2 linked regions of the Chelatococcus sp. HY11 genome follow. The protein of the gene in region 2 interacts with the protein of the main gene of each other region in a pairwise test. Links are inferred from orthologs where the notes say so. Each region holds a gene or a part of one and is shown on either strand. Other genes may lie near its edges.

Region 1 (14,855 bases), 2.0 Mb from region 2 along the record:
GGTGCTGTGTGGGTCCGCCTTCAAGAACAAGGGCGTGCAGCCGCTTCTCGACGCCGTGGTCGATTTCCTGCCGTCGCCGCTCGATCGTGGCGCGATCTCGGGTATCGATTTCAACACGGAAGAGCCGACCGTTCGTAATCCGTCTGACGATGAGCCCTTCTCCATGCTCGCGTTCAAGATCATGGACGATCCCTTCGTCGGCACCATCACGTTCTGCCGCGTCTATTCGGGCCACGTCGACTCCGGTACGTCGATCCTCAACTCGACCCGCGACAAGAAGGAGCGCGTCGGCCGCATGCTCCTGATGCATGCGAACAACCGCGAAGACATCAAGGAAGCCTACGCTGGCGACATCGTCGCGCTTGCCGGCCTCAAGGAAGTCCGCACGGGCGACACGCTCTGCGACAACCTGAAACCGGTCATTCTCGAGAAGATGGAGTTCCCTGAGCCCGTCATCGAGATCGCGATCGAGCCGAAGTCGAAGGCCGATCAGGAGAAGCTCGGTATCGCCCTGTCGAAACTTGCGGCCGAGGATCCCTCCTTCCGCGTGTCGACCGACCAGGAGTCCGGCCAGACGATCCTCAAGGGCATGGGCGAGCTTCACCTCGACATCAAGGTCGACATCCTGAAGCGTACCTACAAGGTGGACGCCAATATCGGCGCGCCGCAGGTCGCCTATCGCGAGAAGATCACGAAGAAGGTCGAGATCGACTACACGCACAAGAAGCAGACCGGTGGTACCGGCCAGTTCGCCCGCGTGAAGTTCATCATCGAGCCGAATGAGACGGGCGCGGGCTACGAGTTCGAGTCCAAGATCGTCGGTGGCTCGGTGCCGAAGGAATATATCCCCGGCGTCGAAAAGGGCCTCAACAGCGTGCTCGGCGCTGGCATCCTCGCCGGCTTCCCGGTGGTGGACGTCAAGGTCCAGCTGATCGACGGCGCCTTCCACGAAGTCGACTCGTCGGCTCTCGCCTTCGAAATCGCCTCCCGTGCGGCGTTGCGTGAAGGCCTTCAGAAGGGCGGCTCGGTCCTGCTCGAGCCGATCATGAAGGTCGAGGTCGTGACCCCCGAGGACTACACCGGTTCCGTCATCGGCGATCTGAACTCTCGCCGTGGACAGATCCAGGGCCAGGATATGCGTGGCAATGCCGTGGTGATCAACGCCATGGTGCCGCTCGCGAATATGTTTGGCTACGTGAATACCCTGCGCTCGATGAGCCAGGGCCGTGCGACCTACACCATGCAGTTCGACCACTACGAGCAGGTGCCGCAGGCGGTCGCCGCCGAGGTTCAGGCCAAGTACGCCTGAGCTGTGATCCGCAACCAACGACGCAAAACGTCGAGTTCCTATCAGGAGCCCTACGATGGCCAAAGAGAAGTTTGAGCGGACGAAGCCGCACTGCAACATCGGGACGATTGGTCACGTTGACCATGGCAAGACGTCGTTGACGGCGGCGATCACGAAGGTTCTGGCGGAGTCTGGGGGCGCGTCGTTCACGGCGTATGACCAGATCGACAAGGCGCCTGAAGAGAAGGCGCGCGGGATCACGATCTCGACGTCGCATGTCGAGTACGAGACGAAGAACCGGCACTACGCGCATGTGGACTGCCCCGGCCACGCCGACTATGTGAAGAACATGATCACGGGCGCGGCGCAGATGGACGGGGCGATCCTGGTGGTGTCTGCGGCTGACGGCCCGATGCCGCAGACGCGCGAGCACATCCTGCTTGCGCGCCAGGTGGGCGTTCCGGCGCTTGTGGTGTTCCTGAACAAGGTCGACATGGTGGACGACGCCGAGCTTCTCGACCTGGTCGAGCTCGAGGTGCGCGAGCTTCTGTCGAAGTACGAGTTCCCCGGGGACGACATCCCGGTGGTGCGTGGTTCGGCGCTGTGCGCGCTTGAGGATCGCGAGCCGACGATCGGCCATGACGCGGTGCTTGAGCTGATGACGCAGGTCGACGCGTATATCCCGCAGCCGGAGCGTCCGGTCGACCTGCCGTTCCTGATGCCGGTCGAGGACGTGTTCTCGATCTCGGGTCGCGGCACGGTTGTGACGGGCCGCGTCGAGCGCGGGATCGTGAAGGTCGGCGAGGAAATCGAGATCGTCGGGCTGAAGCCGACGGTGAAGACGACGGTGACGGGCGTCGAGATGTTCCGGAAGCTGCTTGACCAGGGTCAGGCGGGTGACAACATCGGGGCGCTGCTGCGCGGCACGAAGCGCGAGGACGTCGAGCGCGGCCAGGTGCTGTGCAAGCCGGGTTCGGTGAAGCCGCACACGAAGTTCAAGGCGGAAGCCTACATCCTGACGAAGGAAGAGGGTGGCCGGCACACGCCGTTCTTCACGAACTACCGTCCGCAGTTCTACTTCCGGACGACGGACGTGACGGGCGTGGTGACGTTGCCGGAAGGCACCGAGATGGTGATGCCCGGGGACAACGTGACGATGGAAGTCGTGCTGATCGTTCCGATCGCCATGGAAGAGAAGCTTCGCTTCGCGATCCGCGAAGGTGGCCGCACGGTTGGCGCCGGCGTCGTCGCCTCCATCATCGAGTAAGACACCAGCACATCAGGCGAATGCGCAAGCAATCAGCGCATTCGCCTGCGTCGCACGGAATATTGGCCCGAGGGCGTTGTCATGACTAACCAGAATATCCGTATCCGCCTCCAGGCGTTCGACCACGATGCTCTCGACGCTTCGGCGCGGGAAATCGTGTCGACCGCGAAGCGGACGGGGGCGCAGGTGCGGGGGCCGATTCCTTTGCCGACGCGTATTGAGAAATTCACCGTGAACCGCTCGCCGCACATCGACAAGAAGTCACGCGAGCAGTTCGAGATGCGTACCCATAAGCGCGTTCTCGACATCGTTGAGCCGACGCCGCAGACGGTCGACGCTCTTATGAAGCTCGACCTCGCCTCCGGCGTCGAAGTCGAAATTAAGCTCTGACCCTCCGTTTCGGTTGGTTGGTTCCTGGAACGCCTTAGAGGATCCGCTCATGCGCTCAGGCGTGATCGCACAAAAAGTTGGGATGACACGCGTCTTCACGGACGCGGGTGAGCACGTCCCTGTTACGGTTCTGAAGGTCGACAGCTGCCAGGTTGTCGCGCACCGGACCGTGGATACGAATGGCTATACCGCGCTGCAGGTCGGCATCGGCAAGGCCAAGGTGAAGAACGTCTCGAAGGCTGAGCGCGGTCGTTTCGCGGTCGCCACGGTCGAGCCGAAGAAGAAGCTCGCCGAGTTTCGCGTCGATCCCGAGCACATCATTCCGGTGGGCGCGGAGATCACGGCTGATCACTTCGTGGTTGGTCAGTTCGTCGACGTGACGGGCACGACGACCGGTAAGGGCTTCGCCGGCGGTATGAAGCGCTGGAATTTCGGCGGTCTCCGGGCAAGCCATGGCGTCTCGGTCTCGCATCGCTCGATCGGTTCGACCGGCGGCCGTCAGGACCCCGGCAAGACGTTCAAGAACAAGAAGATGCCTGGGCACCTCGGTGTCGAGCGCGTGACCACGCAGAACCTGCGCATCGTGCAGACGGATGCGGAGCGCGGGCTCATTCTGGTTGAGGGCGCGGTGCCAGGTGTGTCTGGCGGCTGGATATTGGTACGTGACGCGGTGAAGCGTAAGTTGCCGAAGGAAGCGCCGCTTCCCGGGGCGTTCCGCGAGCCGAAGTCCGCTGCTGTTCCGGCGCAAGCCGAGGGACAGGAGAACGCGTGATGAAACTCGATGTGACCACGCTCGACGGCTCGGCTGCCGGCACGATCGATCTTGACGAGACGATCTTCGGTCTTGAGCCGCGCGTCGACCTTATTCATCGTTACGTGCGTTGGCAGCTCGCCAAGCGCCAAGCGGGGACCCACAAGTCCCTTGGCCGCGCCGAGATCGCCCGCACCGGCAAGAAGCTGTATCGCCAGAAGGGCACCGGTAACGCCCGCCACGGCGCCGCTCGCGCGCCGCAGTTCCGCGGCGGTGGCAAGGCCTTCGGCCCGGTCGTGCGTGACCATGCGCATGATCTGCCGAAGAAGGTGCGCGCGCTTGCGCTGCGCCATGCTCTCTCGGCCAAGGCCAAGGACGGCGCGATCGTCGTGCTCGACAAGGCCAGTGTCGCCGAGCCCAAGACCAAGGCGTTGAAGGCGAGCTTCGGCAAGCTTGGTTTCGCCAATGTCCTGGTTGTCGACGGCGCAGAGCTCGAGACGAATTTCCGTCTCGCGGCCCGCAACATTCCGAATGTTGATGTGCTGCCGGTTCAGGGCATCAACGTTTACGACATCCTGCGGCGTGAGAAGCTCGTTCTGACGAAGGCCGCCATCGACGCGTTGGAGGCGCGCTTCAAATGAGCAAGGCTCCCATCGCACTGGATCCGCGACACTATGATGTGATCGTCGGACCGGTCATCACCGAGAAGGCTACGACGGCGTCGGAGCACAACAAGGTGGTGTTCAAGGTTGCCGGTAAGGCGACCAAGCCGCAGATCAAGGCGGCTGTCGAGAAGTTGTTCGACGTCAAAGTGCTCAGCGTCAACACGCTGGTCACCAAGGGCAAGGTGAAGCGGTTCCGCAACACCCTCGGCCAGCGTTCGGACGTGAAGAAGGCGGTTGTCACCCTCGCCGAGGGTCACAGCGTCGACGTGACGACGGGCCTCTGAGGCGGGTGAAGGACTGATCCGATGGCTTTGAAATCCTTCAAACCGGTTACTCCGAGCCAGCGCCAGCTGGTGATCGTCGATCGCTCGGAGCTCTACAAGGGCAAGCCGGTCAAGACGCTGACTGAGGGCAAGTCGTCCGCAGGCGGCCGCAACAACACCGGACGGGTGACCGTCCGCTTCCGTGGTGGTGGCCACAAGCGCACCTACCGCATCATCGACTTCAAGCGTCGCGAGCGCCTGGAGCAGCCTGGTGTCGTCGATCGGGTCGAATATGATCCGAACCGCACGGCTTTCATCGCTCTCGTCAAGTACGAGGACGGCGGGCTTGCCTATATCCTCGCGCCGCAGCGCCTGGCGGTCGGCGACACGGTCGTCGCGGGCAACCAGGTCGATATCAAGCCCGGCAACGCGATGCCTCTGGCGAACATGCCGGTCGGCACCATCGTGCACAATGTCGAGCTCAAGATCGGCAAGGGCGGCGCGCTTGCCCGCTCGGCCGGTACCTATGCTCAGATCGTCGGTCGCGATCAGGGTTATGTGATCGTTCGCCTCAATTCGGGCGAGCAGCGTCTTGTTCACGGCCAGTGCTTCGCGACGGTTGGCGCCGTCTCGAACCCGGACCACATGAACACGTCGGTCGGCAAGGCCGGCCGCTCGCGCTGGCTCGGACGGCGTCCTCATAACCGCGGCGTGACCATGAACCCGATCGACCACCCGCATGGTGGTGGTGAGGGGCGCACTTCGGGTGGCCGTCATCCGGTCACGCCGTGGGGCAAGCCGACCAAGGGCAAGAAGACCCGCGCCAACAAGCGGACTGACAGCTTCATCGTGACGTCGCGTCACCAGCGGAAGAAGAGATAAGGGGCGGGCGATGGCACGTTCGATCTGGAAGGGCCCGTTCTTCGACGGCTACCTCCTCAAGAAGGCCGAGGCGGCGCGCTCCGCGACGCGCTCGGAAGTTATCAAGATCTGGAGCCGTCGCTCCACCATCCTGCCGCAGTTTGTGGGCCTGACCTTCGGCGTCCACAACGGCCAGAAGCACATTCCCGTCTTCGTCAGCGAGGAGATGGTCGGTCATAAGTTCGGTGAATTCGCGCCGACCCGGACCTTCCATGGCCATGCCGCGGACAAGAAGGCGAAGAGGAGATAGGCATGGGCAAGCCCGCAAATCCTCGCGCGCTGAAGGACAACGAGGCCAAGGCTATTCTGCGCAACCTGCGCGTCAGCCCGCAGAAGCTCAACCTTGTCGCCGCATTGATCCGCGGCAAGAAGGTGTCGACTGCCCTCGCTGATCTCGAGTTCAGCCGCAAGCGCATTTCCGTCGACGTCCGCAAGACGCTCGAGAGCGCCATCGCCAATGCCGAGAACAACCATGACCTCGATGTCGACGATCTCGTCGTTGCCGAGGCCTTCGTCGGCAAGGGCCTGGTCATGAAGCGTTTCCACGCTCGTGCCCGTGGTCGCGGCGTGCGTATTGAGAAGCCGTTCTCGAACCTGACCATCGTGGTTCGGGAAGTGGCGCAAGAAACCGGCCGCGGAGCCTGAGGAGAGCGCGATGGGTCAGAAGGTCAATCCGATCGGTCTGCGGCTCGGCATCAACCGCACGTGGGATTCGCGTTGGTTCGCGGGCAAGATCGAGTACGGCAAGCTGCTGCATGAGGATATGGCGATCCGCCGGGCGCTCATGAAGCAGCTCAAGCAAGCGGCGGTCTCCAAGATCGTCATTGAACGGCCGCACAAAAAGTGCCGCGTCACCATCTACTCGGCTCGTCCGGGCGTGGTGATCGGCAAGAAGGGCGCCGACATCGACAAGCTGCGCAAGACCGTGGCGAAGATGACGGACGCCGACGTGGCGATCAACATCATCGAAGTCCGGAAGCCGGAAATCGATGCCAAGCTCGTCGCGGAGTCGATCGCACAGCAGCTGGAGCGCCGTGTGGCATTCCGTCGCGCCATGAAGCGCGCCGTTCAGTCGGCCATGCGTCTCGGCGCGGAAGGCATTCGTATCAACTGTTCCGGCCGTCTCGGCGGCGCCGAGATCGCGCGTATGGAATGGTATCGCGAGGGACGCGTGCCACTTCACACCTTGCGCGCGGACGTGGATTACGGTACGGCGACGGCCTTCACGACCTACGGGACGTGCGGAATCAAGGTGTGGATCTTCAAGGGTGAAATCCTTGAGCACGATCCCATGGCTCAGGACAAGCGTATGGCCGAGGAAAGTGGCGGCCAGCGTAGTCACGGCCGTAGAGAGGCTGCGGCGTAAAGCCGCTTTAGGAGGCAGACATGCTGCAGCCCAAGAAGACCAAGTTTCGTAAGCAGTTCAAGGGCCGTATTCATGGCACCGCGAAGGGCGGTACGAATCTCGATTTCGGCCAGTTCGGCCTCAAGGCTCTAGAGCCTGAGCGCGTGACTGCCCGGCAGATCGAAGCGGCGCGACGCGCTATAACGCGTCAGATGAAGCGCCAGGGGCGCGTGTGGATCCGGATCTTCCCGGATCTTCCCGTGACCGACAAGCCGACCGAAGTGCGTATGGGTAAGGGCAAGGGCTCGCCGGAATATTGGGCGGCGCGTGTTCATCCCGGCCGCATCATGTTCGAACTCGACGGCGTGCCGGAAGAGATCGCGCGCGAAGCGCTGCGTCTCGGCGCGGCCAAGCTGCCGATCCGGACGCGCTTCATTCAGCGCATTGCGGAGTGAGTGTTAGACGATGAAAACGAAGCAGCGTTTTTCCGACCTCACCGCGATGTCGGCCGACCAGCTCCAGGACGAGCTTCTGAAGCTGAAGAAAGAGCAGTTCAATCTGCGCTTTCAGCGCGCGACGGGGCAGCTCGAGAGCACGGACCGCGTGAGGGTGGTGCGTCGCGACATAGCTCGCGTCAAGACTCTTCAGCAGCAGAAGCTCGCTGAAGCTCACAAGGTTTGAGGAGGCCGCCGTGCCGAAACGTGTATTGCAGGGCGTCGTCGTCAGCGACAAGCAGGACAAGACGATCGTCGTGAAGGTCGAGCGTCGTTTCACGCATCCGCTTCTGAAGAAGACGGTGCGTCGCTCGAAGAACTATCATGCCCATGACGAGGGCAACAAGTTCAAGGTCGGTGATACGGTTTGGATCGAGGAGACTCGTCCGATATCGAAACTCAAGACCTGGGTTGCCCTGGAAAACTCCGCGGCATCCTGAGCATTATTGAAGAGAGGCGAGGGGACCGAAAGATCCCCGTCAGTCGTAGTCCGGCAGTGTGAGCTGCCGGAAACCGGTCTGAGACAGAGAAAGGATCGTTGCCATGATCCAGATGCAGACGAATCTTGACGTTGCCGACAATTCCGGCGCCCGTCGCGTCATGTGTATCAAGGTCTTGGGTGGCTCGAAGCGTAAATACGCCGGCGTTGGCGACATCATCGTGGTGTCCGTCAAGGAGGCTATTCCGCGTGGGCGTGTGAAGAAGGGTGACGTGATGAAGGCGGTGGTCGTTCGCACCGCCAAGGACATCCGTCGCGCTGATGGTTCTGTGATTCGTTTCGATCGCAACGCTGCTGTGCTGATCAACAATCAGAAAGAGCCGGTTGGAACACGTATCTTCGGGCCGGTTCCGCGCGAACTGCGCGCCAAGAACCACATGAAGATCATCTCGCTCGCGCCGGAGGTGTTGTGATGGCCGCGAAGATCAAGAAGGGCGACAAGGTCGTCGTTCTCACCGGCCGCGACAAGGGCAAGTCGGGCGAGGTGGTGCAGGTTCTTCCCAAGGAAGAGCGCGCCCTGGTGCGCGGCGTGAACATCGTGAAGCGCCATCAGCGCCAGACGGCGAATTCCGAGGGCGGCATCATCTCCAAGGAAGCGCCGCTCCACCTGTCGAATATCGCATTGGCGGACCCCAAGGACGGCAAGGCGACCCGCGTTGGGTTCAAGACTTTGGACGACGGGCGCAAGGTGCGTGTCGCCAAGCGTTCGGGAGAACTGATCGATGGCTGAGGCTGCTCAGGATCTCGGCGTCGGCTATGTGCCGCGCCTGAGGAAGCACTACGACGAGGTCATTCGCGAGAAGCTCGTCGAGGAGTTCGGCTACAAGAACCGTATGCAGGTTCCGACGATCGAGAAGATCGTTCTGAACATGGGCGTCGGCGAGGCCGTGAATGATTCCAAGAAGGCGTCTGTGGCGGCGGCTGACCTGGCTCTGATCGCCGGTCAGAAGCCTGTCGTGACCCGGGCCCGCAAGGCTATCGCGACTTTCAAGGTCCGCGAGAACATGCCGATCGGAGCCAAGGTGACGCTGCGCAAGGAGCGGATGTACGAGTTCATCGATCGTCTGGTGACGATCGCCCTGCCTCGCGTCCGTGACTTCCGGGGTCTCAACCCGAAGTCCTTCGACGGCCGCGGCAATTATGCTCTCGGGATCAAGGAGCACATCGTGTTCCCCGAGATCAACTACGATCGCGTCGAGCAGATCTGGGGTATGGACATCATCGTCTGCACCTCGGCGAAGACCGATGATGAAGCGCGCGCGCTTCTCAAGCACTTCAACTTCCCGTTCCGGCAGTGAGATTGCTCTCATACGCGGACACCGGAGATCAATATGGCTAAGAAGAGTTCAATCGAGAAGAACAAGCGGCGCGAGCGGCTTGTGAAGCAGTACGCGGGCAAGCGCGCTCGTCTGAAGGCCATCGCCAACGATCAGACGAAGTCGCCGGAAGAGCAGTTCGAGGCCCGCCTGAAGCTGGCTGAGCTGCCGCGCAACGCCAACCCGACGCGCATTCGCAACCGTTGCGAAGTCACGGGCCGTCCGCGCGCGTTCTATCGCAAGCTCAAGATGTCGCGTATCGCGCTTCGCGAGCTGGGCTCGCAGGGGCTTGTCCCCGGCTTGGTCAAGTCGAGCTGGTAAGGGAGGATCTGCGATGTCGATCAATGATCCGCTAGGCGATATGCTCACCCGTATCCGCAACGCCCAGATGCGGCGTCGCGGCAAGGTGGGAACGCCGGGTTCCAAGCTGCGCGCACGTGTTCTCGATGTGCTTCAGCAGGAAGGTTATATTCGCGGCTACTCGACGACCGAGTACGGCAACGGCCGTACCGAGTTCGAGATCGAGCTGAAGTACTTCGACGGTACGCCTGTGATCCGTTCGATCCAGCGCGTGTCGAAGCCCGGCCGCCGCGTCTATGCCTCTGTCGATAACATGCCGCGCGTTGCGGATGGTCTCGGCATCACCATTCTCTCCACGCCCCGCGGCGTGATGGCCGATCACCAGGCCCGGGAGAATAACGTGGGCGGCGAAGTGCTCTGCAAGGTCTTCTGATCAGGCGGCACTGACAAACCACGGGAAAGACCATCATGTCTCGTATTGGTAAGAAACCAGTTCCTGTCCCGGCCGGCGTCACGGCGACCGTCGATGGACAGACTGTCAAGGTTAAGGGCTCGAAGGGCGAACTGTTCTTCGTCGTTCCCGATGACGTCTCGGTGGTGCTCAACAACGGCGAGGTCAAGGTTGACCCGCGTGACGAGACCAAGCGCGCCCGCGCGCTGTGGGGCATGTCGCGCAGCCAGGTCGAGAACCTGATCGTTGGTGTGTCGAAGGGCTTCGAGAAGAAGCTCGAGATCACCGGCGTCGGTTACAAGGCTGCGGTCGCTGGCAAGGTTCTCAAGTTGTCGCTCGGCTACAGCCACGACATCGACTTTGAGATCCCCGCTGGGCTCACGATCACGACGCCGAAGCCGACGGAGATCGTCGTCGCCGGCATCGACAAGCAGAAGGTCGGTCAGGCCGCTGCTGAGATCCGCGAGTTCCGCGGTCCCGAGCCCTATAAGGGCAAGGGCGTGAAATACGCCAACGAGTTCATCTTCCGCAAGGAAGGCAAGAAGAAGTAAGGGGCCGACCATGGCGGAGAAACTCGGAACCACTGAGCGTCGCAAGGCGCGTGTTCGCCGCGCTCTGCGCGCTGCTGCGAACGGACGGCCGCGTTTGTCGGTGCATCGCACCTCGAAGCAGATCTACGCCCAGGTTATCGACGATGTGGCCGGCCGCACGCTGGCTGCCGCGTCATCCCTGGAGAAGGATGTGCGCGAACAGCTGAAGAGCGGCGCCAACGTCGAGGCGGCGGCCGCGATCGGCAAGCTGATCGCGGAGCGTGCTGTTGCCGCTGGCGTCAAGGACGTCATCTTCGATCGCGGCGCCTTCATTTATCACGGGCGTGTCAAGGCTTTGGCCGAAGCCGCGCGTGAAGGTGGCTTGAGCTTTTAATTCGACTTATTCAGGTCCGCCGCGTCACCGGGGCTTGTGCGAGAGCAAGCAACCGGTTACGCGGTGGTCTTGTTTTTGGGAATCGCGGATCTTGTTCTCGCGCTTCCCCGGTTCGAAAGCGGCGGATTTGGTGTGGTTCGAAGCGAGCGGGGCCGCCGCCCTGCGAAAGTGGAGACAAAGGTATGGCGAGAGACCGTCAGCAGCCGCGTGACCGTGAGGAGCGCGACAGCGAGTTTGTAGATCGGTTGGTGCACATCAACCGTGTTGCCAAGGTCGTGAAGGGTGGCCGCCGTTTTGGATTCGCCGCCCTCGTGGTCGTCGGTGACCAGAAGGGCCGGGTCGGTTTCGGCCATGGCAAGGCCCGCGAAGTTCCGGAAGCGATCCGCAAGGCGACTGAAGCGGCCAAGCGCGCGCTCGTGCGCATCCCGCTGAAGGAAGGCCGGACGCTGCATCACGACGTTGCCGGCCGTTGGGGCGCGGGCAAGGTGATCCTGCGTGCAGCGCCAGCCGGTACCGGTATCATCGCCGGTGGCCCGATGCGCGCCGTCTTCGAGACGCTCGGCATGCACGACGTCGTCGCGAAGTCGCTCGGTTCCTCGAACCCGTACAACCTGGTTCGCGCCACGATCGACGCGCTCAAGCGCGAAGATAGCCCGCGTTCCGTTGCGGCCCGCCGTGGCCTCAAGGTGTCCGCCCTCCAGTCCCGTCGTCGCGATGCTGATATGAGCGACGCGGCCGGCGCCGAAGCGTGAGGAGGCTTGAACAATGGCTCAATCCTCTCAGAAGAAGACCGTCACGGTCGAGCAGATCGGTAGCCCGATCCGCCGCGTCGCCGCGCAGCGTGCAACGCTGATCGGCCTGGGTCTCAACAAGCTTCACCGTCGTTCGGTTCTCGAGGACACACCGGCTGTCCGCGGGATGATCGACAAGGTTCGTCACCTCGTGCGCGTCGTTGAAGACACGCCGGCAGCACGGTGAGGAGAATGTCGATGAAACTTACAGACATTCGCGATAATCCCGGCGCAACCAAGGGCCGCATGCGTGTCGGCCGTGGTATCGGCTCGGGCAAGGGCAAAACCGGCGGCCGCGGCGTCAAGGGTCAGAAGTCCCGTTCAGGCGTCGCCATCAAGGGCTTCGAGGGCGGGCAGATGCCCATCCATCGTCGCCTCCCGAAGCGCGGCTTCTGGAACCCCTTCCGGCGCGACCTCAACGAGGTTAACGTCGGCCGGGTTCAGGCGGCCGTCGACGCGGGCAAGCTCGATGTGGCGAGCCCCGTCACCCTGGAAGTGCTGATCGCGGCGGGCGTCGTTTCCAAGGCGCGCGACGGGGTCAAGATCCTGGGGCAGGGTGAACTGACGTCGAAGCTTATCTTCGAGGTGGCCGGCGCGTCGAAGTCAGCGATCGCCGCTATCGAGAAGGTGGGCGGCTCGGTGAAAATTCTGAGCGCTGCAGCACCTGCAGAAGCGTAGGCGAACCCCTATCTAAGCCAGTGGCGGCGGGGCACCCTTGTCGGGTAGCCGGCGCCGCCACGAAGCCTTTGCGGGATTGATCATCGATGGCGTCGGCAGCTGAACAGCTTGCAGCAAATCTAAACTTCGGGGCTCTGGCGAAGGCCGAGGAACTCAAGAAGCGCATCTGGTTTACGCTGGGTGCGCTTCTCGTGTATCGGCTTGGCACCTATATCCCGCTTCCCGGCATCAATCCGGAAGCGGTCGCCGAGCTTTTCCGCCAGACGCAGGGCGGTGTCCTGGGGCTGTTCAACATGTTCTCGGGCGGAGCGGTTAGCCGTATGGCTATCTTCTCGCTCAACATCATGCCGTATATCTCGGCATCGATCATCATCCAGCTGCTGACCAGCGTCGTTCCCACGCTCGAGGCCCTCAAGAAAGAGGGCGAGCAGGGACGCAAGGTCATCAACCAGTATACCCGCTATCTCACGGTCATTCTGGCGGTGTTCCAGGCCTATGGCATTTCGATCGGCCTCGAAGGCTCTGGGAACATGGTGGCCGACCCGGGCGTGTTCTTCCGGATCACGACGGTCATCACCTTGACCGGCGGCACGATGTTCCTGATGTGGCTCGGCGAGCAGATCACCTCTCGCGGCATCGGCAACGGAACGTCGTTGATCATCTTCGCGGGCATCGTCGCGGAGCTGCCTCAGGCTATCGCCGGGACGCTTGAGCTCGGCCGTCAGGGCGCTGTCTCGACGGGCCTGATCCTCGGCGTCATCGTGATGGCGGTCGCCTGTATCGCGTTGATCGTCTACATGGAGCGCGCCCAGCGCCGCCTGCTCATCAACTACCCGAAGCGTCAGGTCGGCAATAAGCTGTACGAGGGGCAAAGTTCGTTCCTGCCGCTCAAGCTGAATACGGCTGGCGTTATTCCGCCCATCTTTGCCTCGTCGCTCCTTCTGCTGCCCACCACATTCGCGAGCTTCTCGCAGGCGCAGGGCGGCGGCACAGGCATTCTGGCGACGCTCTCGACCTATCTCGCGCACGGTCGTCCGCTCTATATGATCCTGTATGTGCTGTTGATCGTGTTTTTCGCGTTCTTCTATACGGCGATCGTGTTCAATCCGAACGAGACCGCGGACAATCTCAAGAAGCACGGCGGCTTCATCCCCGGCATCCGGCCTGGCGACCGCACGGCGCAGTACATCGACTACGTGCTCACGCGCATCACCGTGGTCGGTGCGGCCTACCTCGCTTTGATCTGCTTGATCCCTGAGGTCCTGATTTCCTATGCGGCGCTTCCCTTCTATTTTGGCGGCACATCGCTGCTGATCGTGGTCAGCGTCACGATGGACACGGTGGCGCAGGTGCACGGGCATCTGTTGGCCCATCAGTATGAAGGGCTCATCAAGAAGTCGAAGTTGAAGGGGGCAAGGCGGAAATGAGACTGATCCTACTCGGACCTCCGGGTGCCGGTAAGGGCACGCAGGCGGCGCGTCTGGTGGAACGCCACGGTATTCCGCAGCTGTCGACGGGCGACATGTTGCGGGCCGCGGTTGCGGCCAAGACACCCGTCGGCCTGCAGGCGAAGGAGTTGATGGATCAGGGGGCGCTTGTCCCCGACGATCTCGTCGTTTCGATCGTCGCCTCGCGCATCGAGGAGCCCGACGCGCGCAAGGGGTTCATTCTCGACGGTTTTCCGCGGACGGTTGGACAGGCTGACGCCCTCGACCGCATGCTTGAGCAGAAGGGCATGCAGCTCGATGCCATCATCGAGTTGAAGGTCGACGAGGGGATTCTCGTGGACCGGATCGTTCGGCGGGCCAGGGAGGCCGAGGAGCGTGGCGAGCCCGTGCGTCGGGACGACAATCCCGAGGTCTTCCGGACGAGGCTTGAGGCCTACCGGCAGCAGACCGCGCCGCTGACCGACTACTATGGCAGCAAGGGCACCTTGCGCACGGTGGACGGAATGGCACCTATCGATGATGTCACCACGGCGATTCGCTCGATCGTTGGCGGCTGAATTCGATAGATAAGGTTGACGAAACTTGTATGAACGCCTAAAGACAGGAATCTGCCGACGTTAGTCTGTGACCGAGCCGGTGTCCTGAGCAAAAGGGGTGCCGGCCGGTGTTGTCGTGTGGGCCGTTCGCAAGACTATTCCTCCGGGGTATCCCGGAGTTGGCACATTATCGAACCGCATGAAGCTCCGGCTTCGATGTTAAGGGTTGAGGAGACTGGAACGTGGCCCGTATCGCAGGCGTCAACATTCCGACGAACAAGCGCGTGGTGATCGCGCTGCAGTATATTCACGGTATCGGTGCCAGGAAGGCGCAGGAGATCAGCGAGAAGGTCGGCATTCCGGCTGATCGTCGCGTGAACCAGCTGACCGACCAGGAAGTGCTGCAGATCCGCGAGACTATCGATCGTGATTATCTGGTCGAGGGTGATCTCCGTCGCGATGTGTCGATGAACATCAAGCGTCTGATGGACCTTGGTTGCTACCGTGGCCTGCGTCACCGCCGCAGCC
Region 2 (2,799 bases):
TCGACTGGTACATGGAGGGCAAGATCAACATCGACGACCTGATCACCCACACCATGCCGCTCGATGAAATCAACACGGCCTTCGACCTGATGCATGAGGGCAAGTCCATCCGCTCCGTTGTCGTGTACTGACGGGGCCGCGTGATGACGCTCGAACTCGTCTCCAGCGCTCGCTCCTTCGGGGGCGAGCAGCGCGTCTACAAGCATCGCTCCACCGAAACCGGCACGGACATGCGCTTTTCCGCCTTCGTGCCGCCGCAGGCGGCAGCGGGCAAGGTGCCGGTTGTGTGGTTTCTCTCGGGCCTCACCTGCACCGAGGAGAACTTCACCGTGAAGGCCGGCGCCCAGCGCGTGGCGGCGGAACTCGGGCTCATGGTGATCGCACCGGACACCAGCCCGCGCGGGGAAGGCGTGCCGGATGATCCCAACGGCGCCTATGACTTCGGCCTCGGTGCGGGGTTCTATGTGGATGCCACCGTCGCGCCTTACGCGCGCAATTATCGCATGGCGAGCTATATCGCACGGGAACTGCCGGAGATCGTCGGTGCGGAACTGCCGGCCGATAGAACGCGGCAAGGCATCACCGGCCACTCCATGGGCGGGCATGGCGCCTTGACGCTCGCCCTGAAGAATCCAGGCCGGTTCAAGGCTGTGTCGGCTTTCGCGCCGATCGTCTCACCGCTGAACTGCCCGTGGGGCGAGAAGGCCTTGGGCGGTTATCTCGGCCCGGACAAGGCCGCGTGGCGCGCCTACGACTCCTGCGCCTTGATCGAGGATGGTGTGCGCGTCGCCGACATCCTGGTCGACCAGGGCATGGCGGACGGGTTCCTCGCGAACCAACTCAAGCCGGAGCTTCTTGAGGCGGCCTGCGCGAAGGCTCGCATTGCGCTGACGCTCCGCCGGCAAGAGGGGTATGATCACTCCTACTTCTTCATCGCCACCTTCATCGCCGATCACCTCAAGTGGCATGCGGAGCGGCTCAAGGCGTGAGCGCGGTGCGCCGTGAGGCGCCTCGCCGATCGGGATGGCCGGGAACAAGCCCGGCCATGACAAAGAGGCCATGACAAAGACAAGGGAAAGCGTTCTCTGAAGGGATGTCATCCCCGGCGGCGTAGCGCCGGGAAGGGGATCCAAGACCACGCGAGGCGAATTATAAGGTCCTGACAGTGTTCGTGGATTCCGGGTTCAAGCCTTCGGCTTGCACCGGAATGACCACAGCGGCACCGACCGTCAGGCGGCTTCAGCCCACCGTTTCGCGCTTGGCCGCCTTGGCGAATTTCTTCATCACGCGGTCGCGCTTCAGCTTCGACAGGTAGTCGATGAACAGAACACCGTCGAGATGGTCGATCTCGTGCTGCAGGCAGGTCGCGAGAATGCCCTCAGCCTCGATCTCCTGCGTCTTGCCATCGAGGTCCATGTAGCGCACGCGGATCTTCGCCGGGCGCTCCACTTCCTCATAATAGTCGGGAATCGAGAGGCAGCCTTCCTCATGAATGCTGAACTCCTCGTCCGATTCCCATGTGATCTCGGGGTTGATCACGACCATCGGCGCGCGCGGCTCATCCTTGCCGGCGACGTCGATGACGAGCAGACGCTTCATGATCCCGATCTGCACCGCGGCCAAGCCGATGCCCGGCGCGTCATACATCGTGTCCAGCATGTCGGCGGCGAGCGTGCGGATCTCGTCGGTGATCTCCGTCACGGGCTCGGAGGCGGTCTTGAGACGCTGGTCTGGGATAAGGACGATAGGTTTGATAGCCATGGTGCAGACTTGCGAGGGCCTTTTTTACAGGAGGCTGCGGACAAAGCTGTCGAGGCCGGAAAACGACAGCGTAACAGCCACATAATCACTTGCGCCGCAAGGGTCAATGTGTTCTTCTTTTGTTCGCATTGATGTCGAGGCGAGTCCCAGTTCCGCGATGAATCAGACCCTGTTTAACCTGGCAGGATATCCGCTCACCGCGGGTGAAGTCATTGTCGGCGCGGCGGGCGCGGCCGTTGTCATTTTGCTTTTGCTCGCCGTTTTCTTGGCGCGCACCAACCGCGAGCGCCGCGTCGAGGCCGCCGAGGCGGCGGAGCGAGCGCGGGAAATGGACGACAAGGTCGCGGAACTCAATCGTATCCAGGCGGAGATGACAGGCCGGCTGCAGACGATCGCCGAGATCTTCGGGTCCCGCCAGCAGGATTTCGCCCGCTTCGTCGCCGAGCGGCTGGACGGCCTCCAGCATCGCGTGGGCCAGGGGCTCGAGGTTTCGTCGCGGACGACGGGTGAGCATATCGCGCGCCTCAACGAGCGTCTTGCGGTGATCGACGCGGCCCAGAAGAACCTCACCAATCTGACCGGCGAGGTGGTCGGCCTCAAGGATATCCTCGCCAACAAGCAGGCGCGCGGCGCCTACGGCCAGGGCCGCATGGAGGCGATTGTCCGGGATGGCCTGCCCGCAGGGCACTATGCCTTCCAGGCGACACTGCGCAACGGCCGCCGGCCGGACTGCCTCATCCGCCTGCCGGGCGATCACCCCCTCGTCATCGATGCCAAGTTTCCGCTGGAGAGCTTTCTCGCTTTCCGTGGTGGCACGAACGACGAGATGCGCCGCGCCGCAGCGGCGCGGGTCAAGGCCGACGTCGCCACCCATGTGAAGGACATTGCCGAGAAGTATCTCGTGCCCGGCGAGACGCAGGATCTGGCGCTGCTGTTCGTGCCGTCGGAGGCGATCTATGCCGACCTGCAGGAACATTTCGAGGATGTGGTGGCGCGCGCGCATCGGGCCCGGGTGATCATCGTTTCGCCGTCGCTTCT

What was found.
Region 1: the proteins of KIO74_RS11825 (region 2) and rplV interact in binary tests that used the Escherichia coli proteins (3 or more experiments, as listed by UniProt). The link is inferred for Chelatococcus sp. HY11 from one-to-one orthologs.

Annotation. Positions count from the first base shown.
Region 1 is NZ_JAHBRX010000001.1:568,614-583,468, forward strand. What follows is about bases 4,806-7,493. They hold rplV (50S ribosomal protein L22), read left to right. Parts: upstream 4,806-5,797; coding sequence 5,798-6,190; downstream 6,191-7,493. Other genes in these bases: rplB (50S ribosomal protein L2), read left to right, coding at 4,806-5,506; rpsS (30S ribosomal protein S19), read left to right, coding at 5,517-5,795; rpsC (30S ribosomal protein S3), read left to right, coding at 6,201-6,911; rplP (50S ribosomal protein L16), read left to right, coding at 6,932-7,345; rpmC (50S ribosomal protein L29), read left to right, coding at 7,356-7,493. In the rest of the region: fusA (elongation factor G), read left to right, coding at 1-1,309; tuf (elongation factor Tu), read left to right, coding at 1,365-2,555; rpsJ (30S ribosomal protein S10), read left to right, coding at 2,637-2,945; rplC (50S ribosomal protein L3), read left to right, coding at 2,995-3,717; rplD (50S ribosomal protein L4), read left to right, coding at 3,717-4,337; KIO74_RS02790 (50S ribosomal protein L23), read left to right, coding at 4,334-4,645; more of rplB, read left to right, coding at 4,667-4,805; more of rpmC, read left to right, coding at 7,494-7,571; rpsQ (30S ribosomal protein S17), read left to right, coding at 7,582-7,824; rplN (50S ribosomal protein L14), read left to right, coding at 7,928-8,296; rplX (50S ribosomal protein L24), read left to right, coding at 8,296-8,613; rplE (50S ribosomal protein L5), read left to right, coding at 8,606-9,181; rpsN (30S ribosomal protein S14), read left to right, coding at 9,215-9,520; rpsH (30S ribosomal protein S8), read left to right, coding at 9,534-9,932; rplF (50S ribosomal protein L6), read left to right, coding at 9,968-10,501; rplR (50S ribosomal protein L18), read left to right, coding at 10,512-10,874; and 6 more genes. UniProt on the Escherichia coli protein: This protein binds specifically to 23S rRNA; its binding is stimulated by other ribosomal proteins, e.g. uL4, bL17, and bL20. It is important during the early stages of 50S assembly.
Region 2 is NZ_JAHBRX010000001.1:2,583,434-2,586,232, reverse strand. It holds KIO74_RS11825 (peptide deformylase), read right to left. Parts: upstream 1,762-2,799; coding sequence 1,240-1,761; downstream 1-1,239. Other genes in the region: KIO74_RS11820 (DNA recombination protein RmuC), read left to right, coding at 1,919-2,799; fghA (S-formylglutathione hydrolase), read left to right, coding at 144-989; KIO74_RS11835 (S-(hydroxymethyl)glutathione dehydrogenase/class III alcohol dehydrogenase), read left to right, coding at 1-131. UniProt on the Escherichia coli protein: Removes the formyl group from the N-terminal Met of newly synthesized proteins. Requires at least a dipeptide for an efficient rate of reaction. N-terminal L-methionine is a prerequisite for activity but the enzyme has broad specificity at other positions.